2 linked regions of the Caballeronia sp. TF1N1 genome follow. The protein of the gene in region 1 interacts with the protein of each later gene in a pairwise test. Links are inferred from orthologs where the notes say so. Each region holds a gene or a part of one and is shown on either strand. Other genes may lie near its edges.

What was found.
Region 2: the proteins of ndk (region 1) and LDZ28_RS11850 interact in binary tests that used the Escherichia coli proteins (3 or more experiments, as listed by UniProt). The link is inferred for Caballeronia sp. TF1N1 from one-to-one orthologs.

Annotation. Positions count from the first base shown.
Region 1 is NZ_CP084626.1:1,634,928-1,643,166, reverse strand. Bases 1,872-4,826 are described here. They hold ndk (nucleoside-diphosphate kinase), read left to right. Parts: upstream 1,872-3,113; coding sequence 3,114-3,539; downstream 3,540-4,826. Other genes in these bases: rlmN (23S rRNA (adenine(2503)-C(2))-methyltransferase RlmN), read left to right, coding at 3,703-4,826; LDZ28_RS07615 (Bax inhibitor-1/YccA family protein), read right to left, coding at 2,059-2,757; rlmD (23S rRNA (uracil(1939)-C(5))-methyltransferase RlmD), read left to right, coding at 1,872-1,987. Outside these bases: LDZ28_RS07625 (3'-5' exonuclease), read left to right, coding at 1-503; more of rlmD, read left to right, coding at 569-1,871; more of rlmN, read left to right, coding at 4,827-4,845; LDZ28_RS07600 (helix-turn-helix domain-containing protein), read left to right, coding at 5,034-6,122; ispG (flavodoxin-dependent (E)-4-hydroxy-3-methylbut-2-enyl-diphosphate synthase), read left to right, coding at 6,273-7,601; hisS (histidine--tRNA ligase), read left to right, coding at 7,608-8,239. UniProt on the Escherichia coli protein: Major role in the synthesis of nucleoside triphosphates other than ATP. The ATP gamma phosphate is transferred to the NDP beta phosphate via a ping-pong mechanism, using a phosphorylated active-site intermediate.
Region 2 is NZ_CP084626.1:2,545,468-2,553,742, reverse strand. What follows is about bases 3,386-6,376. They hold LDZ28_RS11850 (uracil-DNA glycosylase), read right to left. Parts: upstream 5,274-6,376; coding sequence 4,497-5,273; downstream 3,386-4,496. Other genes in these bases: trpC (indole-3-glycerol phosphate synthase TrpC), read right to left, coding at 5,945-6,376; LDZ28_RS11845 (CYTH domain-containing protein), read right to left, coding at 5,270-5,923; LDZ28_RS11855 (FMN-dependent NADH-azoreductase), read left to right, coding at 3,812-4,408; LDZ28_RS11860 (M61 family metallopeptidase), read left to right, coding at 3,386-3,672. Outside these bases: LDZ28_RS11870 (UbiH/UbiF family hydroxylase), read left to right, coding at 1-994; LDZ28_RS11865 (DsbC family protein), read left to right, coding at 1,025-1,756; more of LDZ28_RS11860, read left to right, coding at 1,855-3,385; more of trpC, read right to left, coding at 6,377-6,730; trpD (anthranilate phosphoribosyltransferase), read right to left, coding at 6,742-7,773; LDZ28_RS11830 (aminodeoxychorismate/anthranilate synthase component II), read right to left, coding at 7,779-8,275. UniProt on the Escherichia coli protein: Excises uracil residues from the DNA which can arise as a result of misincorporation of dUMP residues by DNA polymerase or due to deamination of cytosine.

The sequences.
Region 1 (8,239 bases):
TGATCGAGAAATACACGCCGCAACTCGTTTCGTGGAACGGCGGCGGTTTCGATCTGCCCGTGCTCCATTATCGTGCGCTCGTGCATGGCATCGCGGCGCCGCGTTACTGGGACTTGGGCCAGGACGATCGCGAGTTCAGGTTCAACAACTACATCAGCCGCTATCACATGCGGCATCTCGACCTGATGGACGTGCTCGCGATGTATCAGGCGCGCGCCAACGCGCCGCTCGATGCACTCGCCAAACTGTGCGGCTTCCCAGGCAAGCTGGGCATGGACGGCGGCAAGGTGTGGGACGCCTATTGCGATGGTCAGATCGACGAGATCCGCAACTATTGCGAAACGGATGTCGTCAACACTTACCTCATGTATTGCCGCTTTCAGATGATGCGTGGCGGACTCACGCCCGACGAGTACGCGGACGAGATCAACTTCGTGAAGAACGCGCTCGCGCTGGAAGCGTCGCCGCATTGGGCCGAGTATCTCGCCGCATTCGGCCGGTGAGTGCGAGGCCGTGACGTTCGTCTACAATCTCGCCTTTGCCAACACGTCAGTCAGGAAGTACGCAGGTGTCTGAAGCCGCTCGAAAAAATTCGCATCGCCGCCGCGCCGCGCCGGCCAAAACCGTTACGCCCGATCCGTCATTCGTCGCGCCCGAAATCGAAATCGAGTCACTCGACATGGACGCGCGCGGCGTCGGCCGCACGGTCAACGAGAACGGCGAGCCGGGCAAGGTGATCTTCGTCGAAGGCGCGCTGCCCGGCGAACGAGTGAGCTATTCGAGCTATCGCAAGAAGCCGAGTTTCGAGCAGGCGCAAGTGGTGAACGTGTTGCGCGAAGCGGTCATCCGCACGAAGCCGAAGTGTCAGTTCTTCGGCACGTGCGGCGGTTGTTCCATGCAGCATCTCGACGTGCGCGCGCAGATTGCCGTGAAGCAGCGCGTGCTCGAGGACAATCTTCAGCATTTGTCGAAACTGCGCGCGGAAACCATGTTCCGGCCGATTCACGGACCGTCGTGGGGTTATCGCTATCGCGCGCGCCTGACGGTGCGGCACGTAGAGAAGAAGGGCGGCGTGCTCGTCGGCTTTCATGAACGCAAGAGCAGCTATGTCGCCGACATGACGAGCTGCGAGGTGCTGCCGCCGCACGTTTCCGCCATGCTCGTGCCACTGCGGCATCTGGTAGCCGGTTTGTCGATTCGTGACCGCATGCCGCAGATCGAGCTTGCGGTTGGCGCGGACGTGACGGCGCTGGTGTTGCGCATTCTCGAACCGCTCAACGACGCCGACGAAGCGCTTTTGCGCGCCTTTGCCGACGAACACGCCGGCGTGCAATTCTGGCTGCAGCCGAAAGGTCCCGACACGGTTTATCCGTTTTATCCGCTCGAGAGCGAACTGGCTTATACGCTGCCGGAGTTTCACATCCGCATGCCATTCAAGCCGACTGATTTCACGCAGGTGAACCATCAGATCAACCGCGTGCTCGTGGCGCGCGCGTTGAGCCTGCTCGCGCCGGAACCGAACGATCGCGTGCTCGATCTGTTTTGCGGCATCGGCAACTTTACGCTGCCGCTTGCGCGCGTGTCGCGCGAAGTGGTGGGTATCGAAGGAAGCGAAGCGTTGACCACGCGCGCGCTGGAAAACGCGCAGGCCAATGGCGTGGACGGCCATACGTCGTTTGCCTGCCGCAATTTGTTCGAAGTGACTGCCGACGATCTGCGCGCGCTCGGGCACTTCGACAAATATCTGATCGATCCGCCGCGCGAGGGCGCGCTCGCAGTGGCGAAGGCGCTTGCGGACATCGCTCAAAGCGGCGAGGGTTCGCTGCCGAAGCGCATCGTTTATGTGTCGTGCAACCCGGCGACGCTCGCGCGCGACGCCGGCCTGCTCGTCCACGAGGCGGGGTATCGGATGAAGGGAGCGGGCGTCGTCAACATGTTCCCGCATACGTCGCACGTCGAATCCATTGCATTGTTCGAACGCGACTGAAGCGCTTTTATTTAAGAAGGCGCAAAAAAACCGGCCCGAAGGCCGGTTTTTCGTTTGAAGCACCGGTTCGATCAGTTCCGGTTGCCGCCGAAGATGCCGAGCAGTGCCAGCAAGTTCGTGAAGACGTTGTATAGATCGAGGTAGATGGCGAGCGTCGCGCTGATGTAGTTCGTCTCGCCGCCATTCACGACGCGCTGCACGTCGAACAGCATGTAAGCCGAGAAGATGACGATGGCGAGCACGGAGATCGTCAGCATGAGCGCCGGCAGTTGCAGGAAAATGTTCGCGACTGCAGCCAGCAGAATGACCATCACGCCCATGAACAGCCACTTGCCGAGGCCCGAGAAGTCACGCTTGCTGACCGTGGCGATGGTCGCCATGGCCGCGAAAATCACGCCCGTGCCGCCAAAGGCCATCATGATGAGCTGCGGCCCGTTCGAGAAACCGAGGATGAAGCTCAAAAGACGCGAGAGCATCAGGCCCATGAAGAACGTGAAGCCGAGCAGGACGATCACGCCCATGCTGCTGTTCTTCGTTTTCTCGATGGCGAACATGAAGCCAAACGCAATCGCCATGAACGCAATGAAGCTCATTGCCGGGCTGGTGGCCGCGAAGAGGGAAAAGCCCGTCGCGACGCCGACCCACGCGCCGAGCACCGTCGGCACCATGGAAAGCGCCAGCAGCCAGTAAGTGTTGCGTAGCACGCGGTTGCGCACCTCGACCGAAGTGACGCTGCCGTTGCGTCCAAAACTGTAGGGTGATTCGTTCATGGTTTCTCCTTGCTTCAAATTGTCTGTCGTCGCCCCGCGCTACATCCGTCATACACGAATGATACGGTAGGAATACTTAAGCGATTATGAGGCCGTTGCCCGCGCCATTCCGGTTTCGTGCAGTGCCTGATGTCGCGAGGCGCTTGCAAAGCGCGGCTCGACTCCAATATGACTGCCGCACGGTCCGAAATCAATGGCGCCGACGTTTCTCGGCGCGATACACGCTCAAGGCACGCTGGCGTATGACGGTTCGACCCTTACGGCGCCGTAAGGTTTCAATCGCAATCATACCCTGCTTCATGCTACAATTGTCGATTCCTTTTAATCCGTAAACCGTTAATTTTTTGGAGTTTTTCATGGCAATCGAGCGCACCCTGTCGATTATCAAGCCGGACGCAGTGGCAAAGAATGTTATCGGCCAAATCTACAGCCGTTTCGAGAGTGCTGGACTCAAGATCATTGCTTCGCGCATGGTGCATCTGTCGCGCGCGGACGCGGAAAAGTTCTACGCAGTGCACGCTGCACGCCCGTTCTTCAAGGACCTCGTGGAATTCATGATCTCCGGTCCGGTGCAGATTCAAGTGCTGGAAGGCGAAGGCGCGATCATCAAGAACCGCGACCTGATGGGCGCGACCGATCCGAAGAAGGCAGACAAGGGCACGATCCGCGCTGATTTCGCGGACAGCATCGATGCAAATGCAGTGCACGGTTCCGACGCTCCGGAAACGGCAGCGCAAGAAATCGCGTTCTTCTTCCCGCAAGTGAACGTCTACTCGCGTTAAGTCGCGCGTTGGTTGCCGCGTCGGTCCGCGCCTCGAGGCAGTGCGCCGGATCATGCGGCTGTCGCGCCGGCATCGCTTGAAAAGCTGGAACATGCAGGAATTGGCGCGAACGGTCTCGGGCAAAAGCTCCCGAGCTTCGCAATCTGAAATGGCAGGACTCGACATGACGAACAGCAGCACCGTCAATCTTCTCGATCTCGACGCCGCCGGGCTCGTCGCTTATTGCGGCAGCCTGGGCGAGAAGCCGTTTCGCGCCAAGCAATTGCAGCGCTGGATCCACCAATATGGCGTCGACGACTTCGACGGCATGACGGACCTCGCGAAATCGCTGCGCGAAAAACTCAAGGGTCGCGCCAGTTTGGCGATGCCCGAAATCTCTCGCGATCACGTTTCCACCGACGGCACGCGCAAGTGGCTGATCGACGTAGGCAACGGTAACGCTGTCGAAACCGTGTTCATTCCCGAGGAAACGCGCGGCACGTTGTGCGTGTCCTCGCAGGCCGGCTGCGCGGTGAACTGCCGGTTTTGTTCCACAGGCAAGCAGGGATTCTCCCGCAATCTGACCACTGGCGAGATCATCGGGCAGATGCGCATGGCCGAATTCGCGCTGCGCAAGTCGCTCGGGCGCGAAGTCGGCGGCCCGGGAAAGGGCGAGCGCGTCATCACCAATGTCGTGATGATGGGCATGGGCGAGCCCATGCTGAATTACGACGCCGTCGTGCCCGCCATGCGTCTGATGCTCGACGACAACGCCTATGGCCTGTCGCGCCGTCGCGTGACGCTATCCACTTCCGGCGTCGTGCCCATGATGGACCGCCTCGCCGCGGATCTGCCAGTGGCGCTCGCCGTGTCGCTACACGCGCCGAACGACCCGCTGCGCGACATGCTGGTGCCGCTCAACAAGAAGTATCCGCTGCGTGAATTGATGGCCGCGTGCCAGCGCTATCTGAAGGTAGCGCCGCGCGATTTCATCACGTTCGAATACTGCATGCTCGACGGCGTCAACGACACCGAAGCCCATGCGCGCGAACTGCTGGCCGTCACGCGCGACGTGCCGTGCAAATTCAACCTCATTCCGTTCAATCCGTTCCCGGAATCAGGTCTGACTCGCTCGAAGAACGAGCAGATCAAGCGCTTCGCGCAGGTTTTGATGGACGCGGGCATCGTCACCACCGTGCGCAAGACGCGCGGCGACGACATCGACGCAGCCTGCGGGCAGCTTGCGGGCGAGGTGAAGGATCGCACGCGCCTCGTGGAACGCATGGGTCGCGCGCCAGGCAAGGTGATCGAGGTGCGCGCGGTCTGACGCATTGCCGCCGTACAGCGAAGAAAAACAAAGTCCGAAAAGACGGAAGTCGCGCCAGGCCGGCGCGCAAAGCCGAACATTTTGTTATAAAGCGGTCTGCAACATTGCCGGGGCTGTATCGTTCACGTTTTGATGCAATCCGCCGGCTTAGCCGCGCAATATAAAAGAATCGATGCGAGGAAATTGGGATGAGTGAGCCGCAGCACCCGACGCCTTTTGGCAGTCATACCGGGGGTCTTCCTGTCAATGAGCATGACAGTCAGGCGGGCACTGGCGGGGCGGCATCGAACGCGAGCCAGACGGGGCCTCTGGATTCGATTGCCGCCGTCGGCGCGCGGCTCGCGCAGCTTCGTCACGCGAAGTCATGGTCGATCGACGACATTTCAGCGCGTCTCAAGGTCTCGCCGAACAAGCTGCTCGCGCTGGAAGCGGGCGACATCAGTCAATTGCCCGATCGCACGTTCGCAGCGGGTATCGTGCGTAGCTACGCCAAGGTTCTTGGTACCGATCCCGCGCCTTTCACGCAGGCGTTTCGTCGCGAGGGCGCGGCGGTCGGGCAAAATCTGAAGGTGCCGGCTTCGGCGGGTGCGGGTCTGCCGCGACAGCGCGTGTCGGTGCCACTCGGTGGTTCGTCGGGCAAGAAACGCTCGTGGCTCTGGGGCATCGCGGCGGTCGTCGTGGTGCTGGCCGCGCTCGTGATGTGGCATACCGGCGGCGATTCGTCGGCGTGGCTCGCGCGCCTCAAGTCGAGCACGGGCGCTGGCACGGCCGCGCCGGGCGACACGGTGTCCGCATCCGTCGTTTCCACGCCTGATGAAGCCGCCGCGGCGAACACCGGCGAAGCCGCCTCGCTGCCCGAAGTGGCCGCCGCGCCCGGCGAACAGCCGATGCCACGTCCGCTCGGCACGAACGCGTTGCCGGCCTCGTCGTCGACCATTGCGGCGTTGCAGGGCGCAAGCGCGTCGGCCGCAGCCAAGCAGGCGCCGGCCGCTGGCGCCGCCGCATCCGCGCCGGTCGTCGCCGGCACGGGCGCGAGCGCAGTCGAATTGAAAGTGAAGGAAGATAGCTGGTTCAGCGTGCGCGGCAAGGACGGCAAGGAGGTTTTCTCCGGTCTCGTCCACGCGGGAAGCACGCAACGCGTGCAGGGCGAAGCGCCGTTCAAGGTGACCGTCGGCAACGCGAAGAGCGTCGATTCCATCTCGTTTGACGATCAGCCGGTCGACGCCAAGAAATACGTTTCCGCACGCGGCAACGTCGCGCGCTTCACGCTGCCCTGAACGGGCGGCGCGTAGCGGTGTCGGAGTCGGAGGTTCAGCGCGCGTGCAAGTCATGGGCATTCCGGCTTTTGCCGTGATGCCCGTTCAAGGTTCCATATTCGCACCGTCGCGCCGCTTGCACGCGGCGCCTGGTGGCCAAAGGGTTTTTCGATGCAATCCGAAGCTCAATCCCTGATTAGCAGCAAGATCTGTTCGACCGAACCGGTGTTCGGCGGCTCGTCGAAGCGTCGTGCATCGCATGCGGTGGACGTGCGCTGGGGCGGTCAGCTCGTCACCATCGGCGGCGACTCACCGGTGCGCGTGCAGTCGATGACCAACACCGACACCGCCGACGCCATCGGAACCGCCATCCAGATCAAGGAACTGGCGCAGGCGGGTTCCGAACTCGTGCGCATCACGGTGAATACGCCGGAAGCGGCGGCGGAAGTTCCGCACATCCGCGATCAGCTCGACCGCATGGGCGTGTCCGTGCCGCTCGTCGGCGACTTCCATTACAACGGGCATCTGCTGTTGCGCGATCATCCGGCATGCGCCGAAGCGCTGTCGAAGTACCGCATCAATCCCGGCAACGTCGGACAGGGCGCAAAGCGCGACACGCAATTCGCGCAGATGATCGAAGCCGCGATCAAGTACGACAAACCGGTGCGCATCGGCGTGAACTGGGGCAGTCTCGACCAGGACCTGCTCGCGCGCATGATGGACGAAAACGCCGCGCGCTCGGCGCCGTGGGAACTGCAAAGCGTGATGTATGAAGCGCTGATCCAGTCGGCGGTCGGCTCGGCGGAACGCGCGGTCGAACTCGGCCTCGGTCGCGACAAGATCATCCTGTCGTGCAAGGTGAGCGGCGTGCAGGATCTGGTCGCCGTTTATCGCGAACTCGCTAAACGTTGCAGCTTCGCGCTGCATCTCGGCCTGACCGAGGCGGGCATGGGCTCGAAGGGTATCGTCGCTTCGACGGCGGCGCTGTCGTTGCTGCTGCAGGAAGGCATCGGCGACACCATCCGTATTTCGCTGACGCCCGAGCCAGGCGGCGCGCGCACGGGCGAAGTGGTCGTTGGCCAGGAAATCCTCCAGACCATGGGCCTGCGTTCCTTTACGCCAATGGTCATTGCATGTCCCGGCTGCGGGCGCACGACCAGCACGCTGTTCCAGGAACTCGCGTCGCAGATCCAAAGCTATTTGCGCAACTCCATGCCCGTGTGGCGCGACCAGTTTCCCGGCGTCGAGAAGATGCACGTCGCGGTGATGGGCTGCATCGTCAACGGGCCGGGCGAATCGAAACACGCGAACATCGGCATTAGTTTGCCGGGCTCGGGCGAAAATCCCGCCGCGCCCGTGTTTATCGACGGCGTGAAGGTGAAGACCTTGCGTGGCGAGCGTATCGCGGAGGAATTCCAGCAAATCGTCAGCGACTACGTCGAGCGCACCTACGGGCAAGAAACCGGCAAGCGCGAAGAAACGTCCGCGGCAACACTTTAAAGACAGATGACTGAACAGAAGAAACGGCTCGGCAAGCTGACCGGCGTCAAGGGCATGAACGACATCCTCCCGCAGGATGCCGCGTTGTGGGACTTCTTCGAATCCACGGTGAAGTCGATGCTGCGCGCATACGGCTATCAGAACATTCGCACGCCGATCATCGAGCATACGCAGTTGTTCACGCGCGGGATCGGCGAAGTGACGGATATCGTCGAAAAAGAGATGTACAGCTTCACCGATTCGCTCAACGGCGAACATCTCACCATGCGGCCCGAAAACACGGCGGCGGTGGTGCGCGCGAGCATCGAACACAACTTGCTGTACGACGGCCCGAAGCGCCTGTGGTACATCGGCCCGATGTTCCGTCACGAACGTCCGCAGCGCGGGCGGTATCGCCAGTTCCATCAGGTCGGCGTGGAAGCACTCGGTTTCGCGGGACCGGACACGGACGCCGAAATCATCATGATGTGTCAGCGCCTGTGGGACGACCTTGGGTTGACCGGCATTCGCCTGGAACTGAATTCACTCGGCCAGCCTGACGAGCGCGCGGCGCACCGCAAGGAACTGATCGCGTATCTGGAGCAGCACGTCGACGCGCTCGACGAAGAAGCCAAACGCCGTCTCTACACCAACCCGCT
Region 2 (8,275 bases), 910 kb from region 1 along the record:
GCAGACGCTGCTCGAACGGCTGCGCGTCTGGCAAGCGCTCGATCGCACGCGGCTCGGGCCCGTCTTCGACATGCGCGTGTTCGGCGACACGCACGCGGAACTGCACTTCTCCGCGTTCCAGGCCTCGGTGCCGCAGCTCGCGTGGATCGTCGAGTCGAATCTGATCGAACAGTCGCTCGACGCCGCGCTGCGCTTCCAGCCGAGTCTGTCGTGGTTCGAATCGCGCGCGCAGGGCATGACGGTCGAGGACGATGCCGCGCACGTCACGCTTGCAAGCGGCGAGACGCTCGAAGCGGATCTGATCGTCGGCGCGGATGGCGCGCATTCTTGGGTGCGCGCGCAAATGGGCGCGAAGGTCGACCGGCGCGATTATCGGCAGACGGGCGTGGTCGCGAATTTCAAGGCGGAGCGGCCACACGGCGAGACCGCTTACCAATGGTTCCGCGACTCGGAAATCATCGCGCTGCTGCCGCTGCCGGGCGATCACGTCTCACTCGTCTGGTCCGCGCGCACCGAACACGCCGACGAACTCCTCGCGCTCGATCCCGCGCAACTCGCGGCACAAGTCGAACAGGCCACGCAAAACATGCTCGGCACGCTCGAATGCGTGACGCCCGCGCAAGGCTTCCCGCTCGCGTTGCAAACGGTCGACAAGCTGATCGCGCCACGTGTCGCGCTTATCGGCGACGCCGCGCATCTGATTCATCCGCTAGCCGGGCAAGGCATGAACCTCGGTTTGCGCGATGTCGCCGCGCTCGCGGATGTCATCGCCAATAAAGAAGGTTTTCGCAATCTTGGCGATCCCATTTTGCTGCGCCGCTACGAACGCGCGCGCCGCGAAGACATACAAAAACTCATGTTGGCGACAGACGGCTTGCAACGGCTTTTCTCGGTGCCGGGCACGCTTGCGCGCGCGGTTCGCAATACCGGCATGGCGCTCGTGGGCGCGCAGCCACTCGTCAAGCGCTGGCTGGTTTCGGCCGCGCTCGGTTAAAGACACGCCAGGCACATACAGGAAAAGAACATGAAACGCACACTTCGAACGGCACTCGCAGCGGCCGCGGCACTCGCCGTGACGCTTGGTCTCGGCTGTACGGCGCAGGCCGACCAGACCACCGACAAGATCAAGTCCACGCTCGAATCGCGCATGGGCGACGCGAACATCAAGAGTGTCGACAAGACGCCCATTCCAGGGCTCTATGAAGTGAACCTCGGCTCGCAGATCGTCTATACCGACGCCACCGGCAACTACGTGCTGATCGGCGATCTCGTCGATACGCGCAGCAGCAAGAATCTCACGGAAGCGCGGCTCTCCGAGACCAACAAGATCGACTTCGCGAAGCTGCCTTTCGAGAACGCGGTGAAAGTGGTGAAGGGCAACGGCAGCCGCAAGATCGCGGTGTTCTCGGACCCGAATTGCCCGTATTGCAAGCAACTCGAATCGACCTTGAAGTCCATCGATAACGTCACCGTGTACACGTTCCTGTATCCCGTGCTCTCGCCGGATTCGACCGCGAAGTCGAAGTCGATCTGGTGCTCGAAAGATCGCGCGATGAGCTGGGAAGGCTGGATGCTGGACCGCAAGGCGCCGACCACGGCCGCCTCGTGCGACACCACCGCCATCGACAAGAACCTGAAGCTCGGCCACACGATGAACGTGAGCGGCACGCCGACCGTGTTCCTCGCGGACGGCCGCCGTCTGCCAGGCGCCGTTCCCGCCGACCGGCTGGAGAAGGAACTTTCGACCGCGCATTGAGGCGGCCCGAACCCACGACGAGAGGCGCATGAGAGGCGCCTCTTTTGGTTTCAAAGGCGCACCGACCGCGCGCCCACAACAAGAACAAAGGACACGACATGGCAACGACTACGCTCGATCGACCGGTGCGCTACAGCATCGTTCCGAAGAACCCGGCCGCGCATATCTTCGAAGTCACGCTCACGGTCGCCGCGCCGGACCCGGCGGGACAACGCTTCATGCTGCCGGTGTGGATTCCGGGCAGCTACATGATTCGCGAATTCGCGCGCAATATCGTCACGTTGCAGGCGTTCAACGCGGCAGGGCGCAAGATCGGTATCGAAAAAATCGACAAGCACGCGTGGCAAGCCGCGCCGGCGGATGGCCCCATCACGCTGCGTTACGAGGTGTACGCGTGGGACATGTCGGTACGCGCCGCGCATCTGGATGACAGCGTCGGCTTCTTCAACGGCACGAGCGTGTTTCTCGCGGTGGAGGGGCAGTCGGCTGCGCCGTGTATCGTCGATATTCAAGCGCCGCAGGGCGGAGCGCTGCGCAACTGGCGCGTCGCCACGGCGCTTGCCGAAGCGCGTGGCACGAAGCGCCATGGTTTCGGCGCGTACGAGGCCGCGAATTACGACGAACTCGTCGATCATCCGGTGACGATCGGCGAATTCGCGCTCGGCGGTTTCACCGCGCATGGCGTGAAGCACGACATCGTGATTTCGGGACGCGTGATCGGGCTCGACATGAACCGGCTCGCGGCGGACCTCAAACGCGTGTGCGAAGCGCAGATCGCGCTCTTCGAACCGCGCACGAAGAAAGCGCCGGTGGATCGCTACGTGTTCATGACGGTCGCCGTCAGCGATGGTTACGGCGGGCTGGAACATCGCGCATCCACGGCGCTGATCTGCAATCGCGGCGACTTGCCGGTGCTTGGCCGACCCGAAGTCAGCGAAGGTTATCGCACCTATCTTGGCCTCTGCAGCCACGAATACTTCCATACGTGGAACGTAAAGCGCATCAAGCCGGCGGCGTTCGCGCCGTACGATCTGTCGCAGGAAAATTACACGTCGCTTTTGTGGCTCTTCGAAGGCTTCACGTCGTATTACGACGACCTGATCCTTGTGCGCACCGGCCTTATTTCCGCGAGCGATTACTTCTCGATGCTCGGTAAGACCATCGGCGGCGTGTTGCGCGGAAGCGGGCGGCTCAAGCAGTCGGTGGCGCAGAGTTCGTTCGACGCATGGGTGAAGTACTACCGCGCCGACGAGAACGCATCGAACGCCATCGTCAGTTACTACCAGAAGGGTTCGCTCGTCGCGCTCGCGTTCGATTTGTCGATCCGCGCGCAGACGGACAACCGTAAGTCGCTCGACGATGTCATGCGTCTCTTGTGGCAGCGCTACGGACGCGACTTCTATCTCGGCAAGGCACGGGGCATCCGCGAGGACGAAGTGGAAGCGCTCTTCGCCGAGGCCACCGGCGCGGATCTGCGCTCGCTCTTCCGCGACGGCGTGCGCGGCACGCGCGACTTGCCGCTCGACGCGCTCCTCGAGCCGTTCGGCATAGCACTCGCGCCCGATCTGCCGACGAGCGGCACGGCCGGCAAGCCGTCGCTCGGCGTGCGCGTGCGGGGCAGCGCGGATTGCACGCTGGCGGTCGTGCACGACGGCAGCGCCGCGCAGAAGGCGGGGCTTTCGGCGGGCGATGTTCTAGTGGCCCTCGATGGTCTGCGTGTGACGGGATCGAATCTGGAGGCGCTGTTGTCGCGTTATCTGCCGGGTGCGAAGGTCGAAGTACACGCGTTTCGCCGCGACGAACTGCGTCGTACCGAAGTGAAGCTCGACGGCCCCGAAGTGTCGCGTTACGTGCTGACGGCTATCGACGGGCGCGGACCGTCGAAACAATGGCGCGAGCGCTGGCTGAAGGGCTGAAAGGCTGCGCCCACCGGGGATTGTCCTACTGGTGCAACGATCCTTCACGGCCGGACGGCTTTTTCCGGAACGCCGAACAACGAAGAATGCTTCCAACGCGGGCGCCGACGGCTCCCGCTCCTCCATCAAGGAAGCCATCATGACGACGATTCTCCAGATCAACTCCGCAGCCCGCTCGCAAGGCGCTCAATCGACGCTGCTCGCCGACGAACTCACCGCGAAGCTGCAACAAAGCAATCCGGGCGCGAACGTGGTCGTCCGCAATCTGCTCGCCGACCAGCTCACGCACCTCGACGACGCCACGCTTGGCGCGTTCTTCACGCCCGCCGAACAACGCACGCCGGAACAAGTCGCCATCAACGCGAAGAGCGAAGCGCTGATCGACGAACTGCAAGCGGCCGACATCGTGGTGATCGCGGCGCCGCTTTATAACTTCGGCGTGTCGTCGCAACTGAAGGCTTATTTCGACTGGATCGCGCGGGCCGGAATCACGTTCCGCTACACCGCGACCGGCCCCGAAGGCTTGGTGAAGGGCAAGAAGGTGTTCGTGGTGTCGGCGCGTGGCGGCAAGTACGCAGGCACGCCGAACGACTCGCAAACGCCGTATCTCAAGACGTTCTTGGGCTTCCTCGGCATGACGGACGTGAACTTCATCTACGCCGAAGGCCTGGCGATGGGGCCGGACGCCGCGAGCGCAGCGCTCGCTTCGGCACGCGATTCGATCGCGGCGCTGTAAGGCTTAAGCTCGACGCCGAAGTAAAAGAGCCCGCCCGGTCTTCGGACCGCGGCGGGCTCTTTGCATTGCGTTGCATTGATGCGGATGCTCAGGCGAGCAACTGTGCCTCGGCGGGCAAGCGCCAGTCGATCGGCTCGCGCCCATGCCGCTTCAGATATTCGTTCGCGGCGACGAAATGCCCGCACCCCAGAAATCCGCGATGCGCCGACAACGGCGACGGATGCGGCGCTTCCAGCACGCAATGGGCCTTTCCCGTGCCGTCGATCAGCGCGCGTTTTGCCTGAGCGTGCGCGCCCCACAACATGAACACGACGCCATCGTGGCGCTCGGCAATTTCGTGGATCAGCGTGTCCGTGCACTGTTCCCAGCCGCGCTTGGCATGGCTTCCCGCTTTATCGCGCTCGACGGTCAGCGACGTGTTGAGCAAGAGCACGCCTTGTTTCGCCCACGAATCGAGGCAGCCGTGAGCGGGCGCGACGATATCCAGACTCGCGGCGATCTCCTTAAAGATGTTGCGCAATGACGGCGGCGGGCGCACGGGCGCGGGCACGGAGAACGCAAGCCCATGCGCTTGCGGCGCGCCTTTGTCTTCACCGTGATACGGGTCCTGACCGAGAATCACCACTTTGACCTCGCCAGGACTGGTGAGGCGCAATGCGCGGAAAACATCGGCGGGATAAACGGTCTTGCCGGCGGCGCGCTCGGAATCCACGAAAGCGCACAACGACGCATAGCGCGGACTGTCGATAAATGCTTTCAGATGCCGCCGCCATTCAGCGGGCAGCGCTTCGAACTGGCTTTCGAGCGTGATGAAGCCGCCAGCGTGCGTGCGAGGCTCGTCGAAAAGAGAAGACTGCTGGTTCATGCTTCGGCGTCGTCTACCGCGCTTTCCGGACGCTCGCGCAACCGATAACCTCGCTCCGCCTTGCTCAAATCTTCCGGGTCGAGTTCGGGAAAAGCGCCGCGCAATTCGGCGGCGAGCGTGGAGAGCGCTTTGGCGTCGCCGGACTTGATCTCGAGTTCCAGCTCGCTGATTTCCGCGTGATGGTTTTCGCCATCCACGTCCGCCGTGATCTTGCCGGCGTCGAGCGCGACTTCGATCTGCGAGCCTTCACGCTCGATGTCCCACACGATGCGCCGGAAGTCCGTGCGAAACAGGGCGATCAGATTCGGCGCGGCGTCCTGCAGCGCCTTGCGGGCCGCTTCGTCTTCGCAGGAAACAAGGAGCGCATCGATTTCAAGCGATTCGCCCGCCACCGGCATCTCCCATTCGTGACGACGGCTCAAGCCGGCTTTCGATTCGCCCAGCACCTTGTACGTCTGAAGCCACTGGTCGGGCGTGCGGCGCAGGCGCAATGCGGACTTCGCCTTGGCGAGCGCGCAATCCGGCGTGTCGAAATAGACGTTCGCCAGTTCCATCGGCTTGCCCGCACCGGTGCGCTCGTCGAAAAAGCGCGCCACGTCGTCGTGCTGCGAAGGCGGCAGCGCGAGCTTGATTTCCTGTTCGATGCCCAAAATTCGGTCCCGTCTTTAGAGTCAGAAGAACATTCGCGCGAGTTCCGTGCCCGGATCGTCGGCGCGCATGAACGCTTCGCCGACGAGGAACGTATGCACGTGCATCGCTCGCAGCCGGTCCACGTCGTGGCGCGAGAGAATGCCCGATTCCGTCACCACGATGCGGTCGTCCGGCACCGCTTCGAGCATGCCGATGGTCGTATCGATAGTCGTCTGGAACGTGCGCAGATTGCGATTGTTGATGCCGATGAGCGGCGTTTTCAGCGTGAGCGCGTCTCGCAGTTCGTCGGCGTCGTGCACTTCGATTAGCACCGCGAGTCCGAGCGAATGTGCATAGGCTTCGAGATCTTGCATCTGCGAAAGTTCGAGCGCGGCGGCTATCAGCAGAATGCAGTCGGCGCCCATCGCGCGCGCTTCCATGATCTGATAAGGGTCGACGATAAAGTCTTTGCGCAGCACCGGCAGGCTGCACGCGGCGCGCGCTTCTTCGAGATACGCGACGCTGCCTTTGAAGAACTGCACGTCGGTGAGCACGGAAAGGCACGCGGCGCCGCCTTGCTCGTAGGAGCGTGCAATTTCGCCCGGCACGAAGTGCTCGCGCAGCACGCCTTTGGAAGGGCTCGCCTTCTTCACTTCCGCAATGACCGCGGCCCGGCCTTCAGCATGCTTCGCACGCAGCGCGCCGACGAAATCGCGCAAGTCGCGCGCGCTCGCTTCGAGCCTGAGTTCTTCGAGCGGCGCGCTTTGTTCGGCGGCGCGGATTTCCTCGCGCTTCACCGCGATGATGCGATCCAGAATGTCGCTCATGGTGATGTCCGTTATTTGGTGAATTGCTGCGTGAAGCGCACGAGAGCTTCGACCTTTTCGCGCGCCGCGCCGCTGGCGATGGCTTCGCGCGCGGCGGCCATGCCCTCGGCGATCGAATCGACGATGTCGGCCGCGTAGAGCGCCGCGCCCGCGTTCAGCGTGACGATCTCGCGCGCTACACCCGCCTTGTTGTTCAGCGCGCCGAGCAGCATGGTTTTCGATTCCTGCGCGTCCTGCACTTTCAGCGAGCGGTTCGAGACCATTTGAAGACCGAAGTCTTCGGGATGAATCTCGTACTCGTTCACTTCGCCGTTCTTCAATTCGCCGACCTTGGTCGCGGCGCCGAGCGACACTTCGTCCATCCCGTCCTTGCCGTACACGACAAGCACGTGGTTTGCGCCGAGCCGCTGCATCACACGAACCTGGATGCCGACGAGGTCTTCATGGAACACGCCCTGCAGCTGATTCGGCGCGCCCGCCGGATTGGTCAGCGGCCCGAGAATATTGAAGATGGTCCGCACGCCGAGCTCGCGGCGCACGGGCGCGATGTTCTTCATTGCCGGATGATGGTTCGGCGCGAACATGAAGCCCATGCCGGTTTCGGCAATCGAGGCGGCGACTTGTTCCGGCGTCAGATCGATATTCACGCCAAGCGCTTCGAGCACGTCCGCGCTGCCCGACTTGCTCGACACGCCGCGATTGCCGTGCTTCGCGACCTTAGCGCCGGCGGCGGCGGAAACGAACATCGATGCCGTGGAAATGTTGAAAGTGTGCGAGCCGTCGCCGCCCGTGCCGACGATATCGACAAAATGGGAGTTGTCCGCCACCTCGACGTGATTGGCGAACTCGCGCATGACAGTCGCGGCGGCCGCGATCTCGCCGATGGTTTCCTTCTTCACGCGCAAGCCGGTGATGATCGCAGCGGCCATCACCGGCGACATCTCGCCGCGCATGATGGTGCGCATGAGATGCAGCATTTCGTCGTGAAAGATTTCGCGATGCTCGATCGTGCGTTGCAGCGCTTCTTGTGCGGTGATCGTCATGGCAGTCACGCTCGCTTTCCCGATGCCGTGTTTTTCACGAAGTTTTCGAGCAGCGCGTGACCATGCTCGGAAAGAATGGATTCCGGATGGAACTGCACACCTTCCACTTCGAGTTCCCGGTGGCGCACGCCCATGATTTCACCATCAGGCGTCCATGCGGACACTTCAAGACAGTCGGGCAAAGACTCGCGTTCAATCGCCAGCGAGTGATAGCGCGTGACGTTGAAGTGTTTTGGCAGGTCGGAGAACACGCCTTTACAGTCGGTTTCGATCGCGCTCACCTTGCCGTGCATGATGGTCTGCGCGCGCACCACGCGTCCGCCGAACGCTTCGCCAATGGCCTGATGGCCGAGGCACACGCCGAGAATGGGCAGCTTGCCGGAGAACTCGCGCAGTACGTCGAGCGTGATGCCCGCGTGCTGCGGATTGCTCGGTCCCGGCGACAGGCAGATGCGTGCGGGATTGAGCTTGGCGATTTCATCGAGCGAGATTTCGTCGTTGC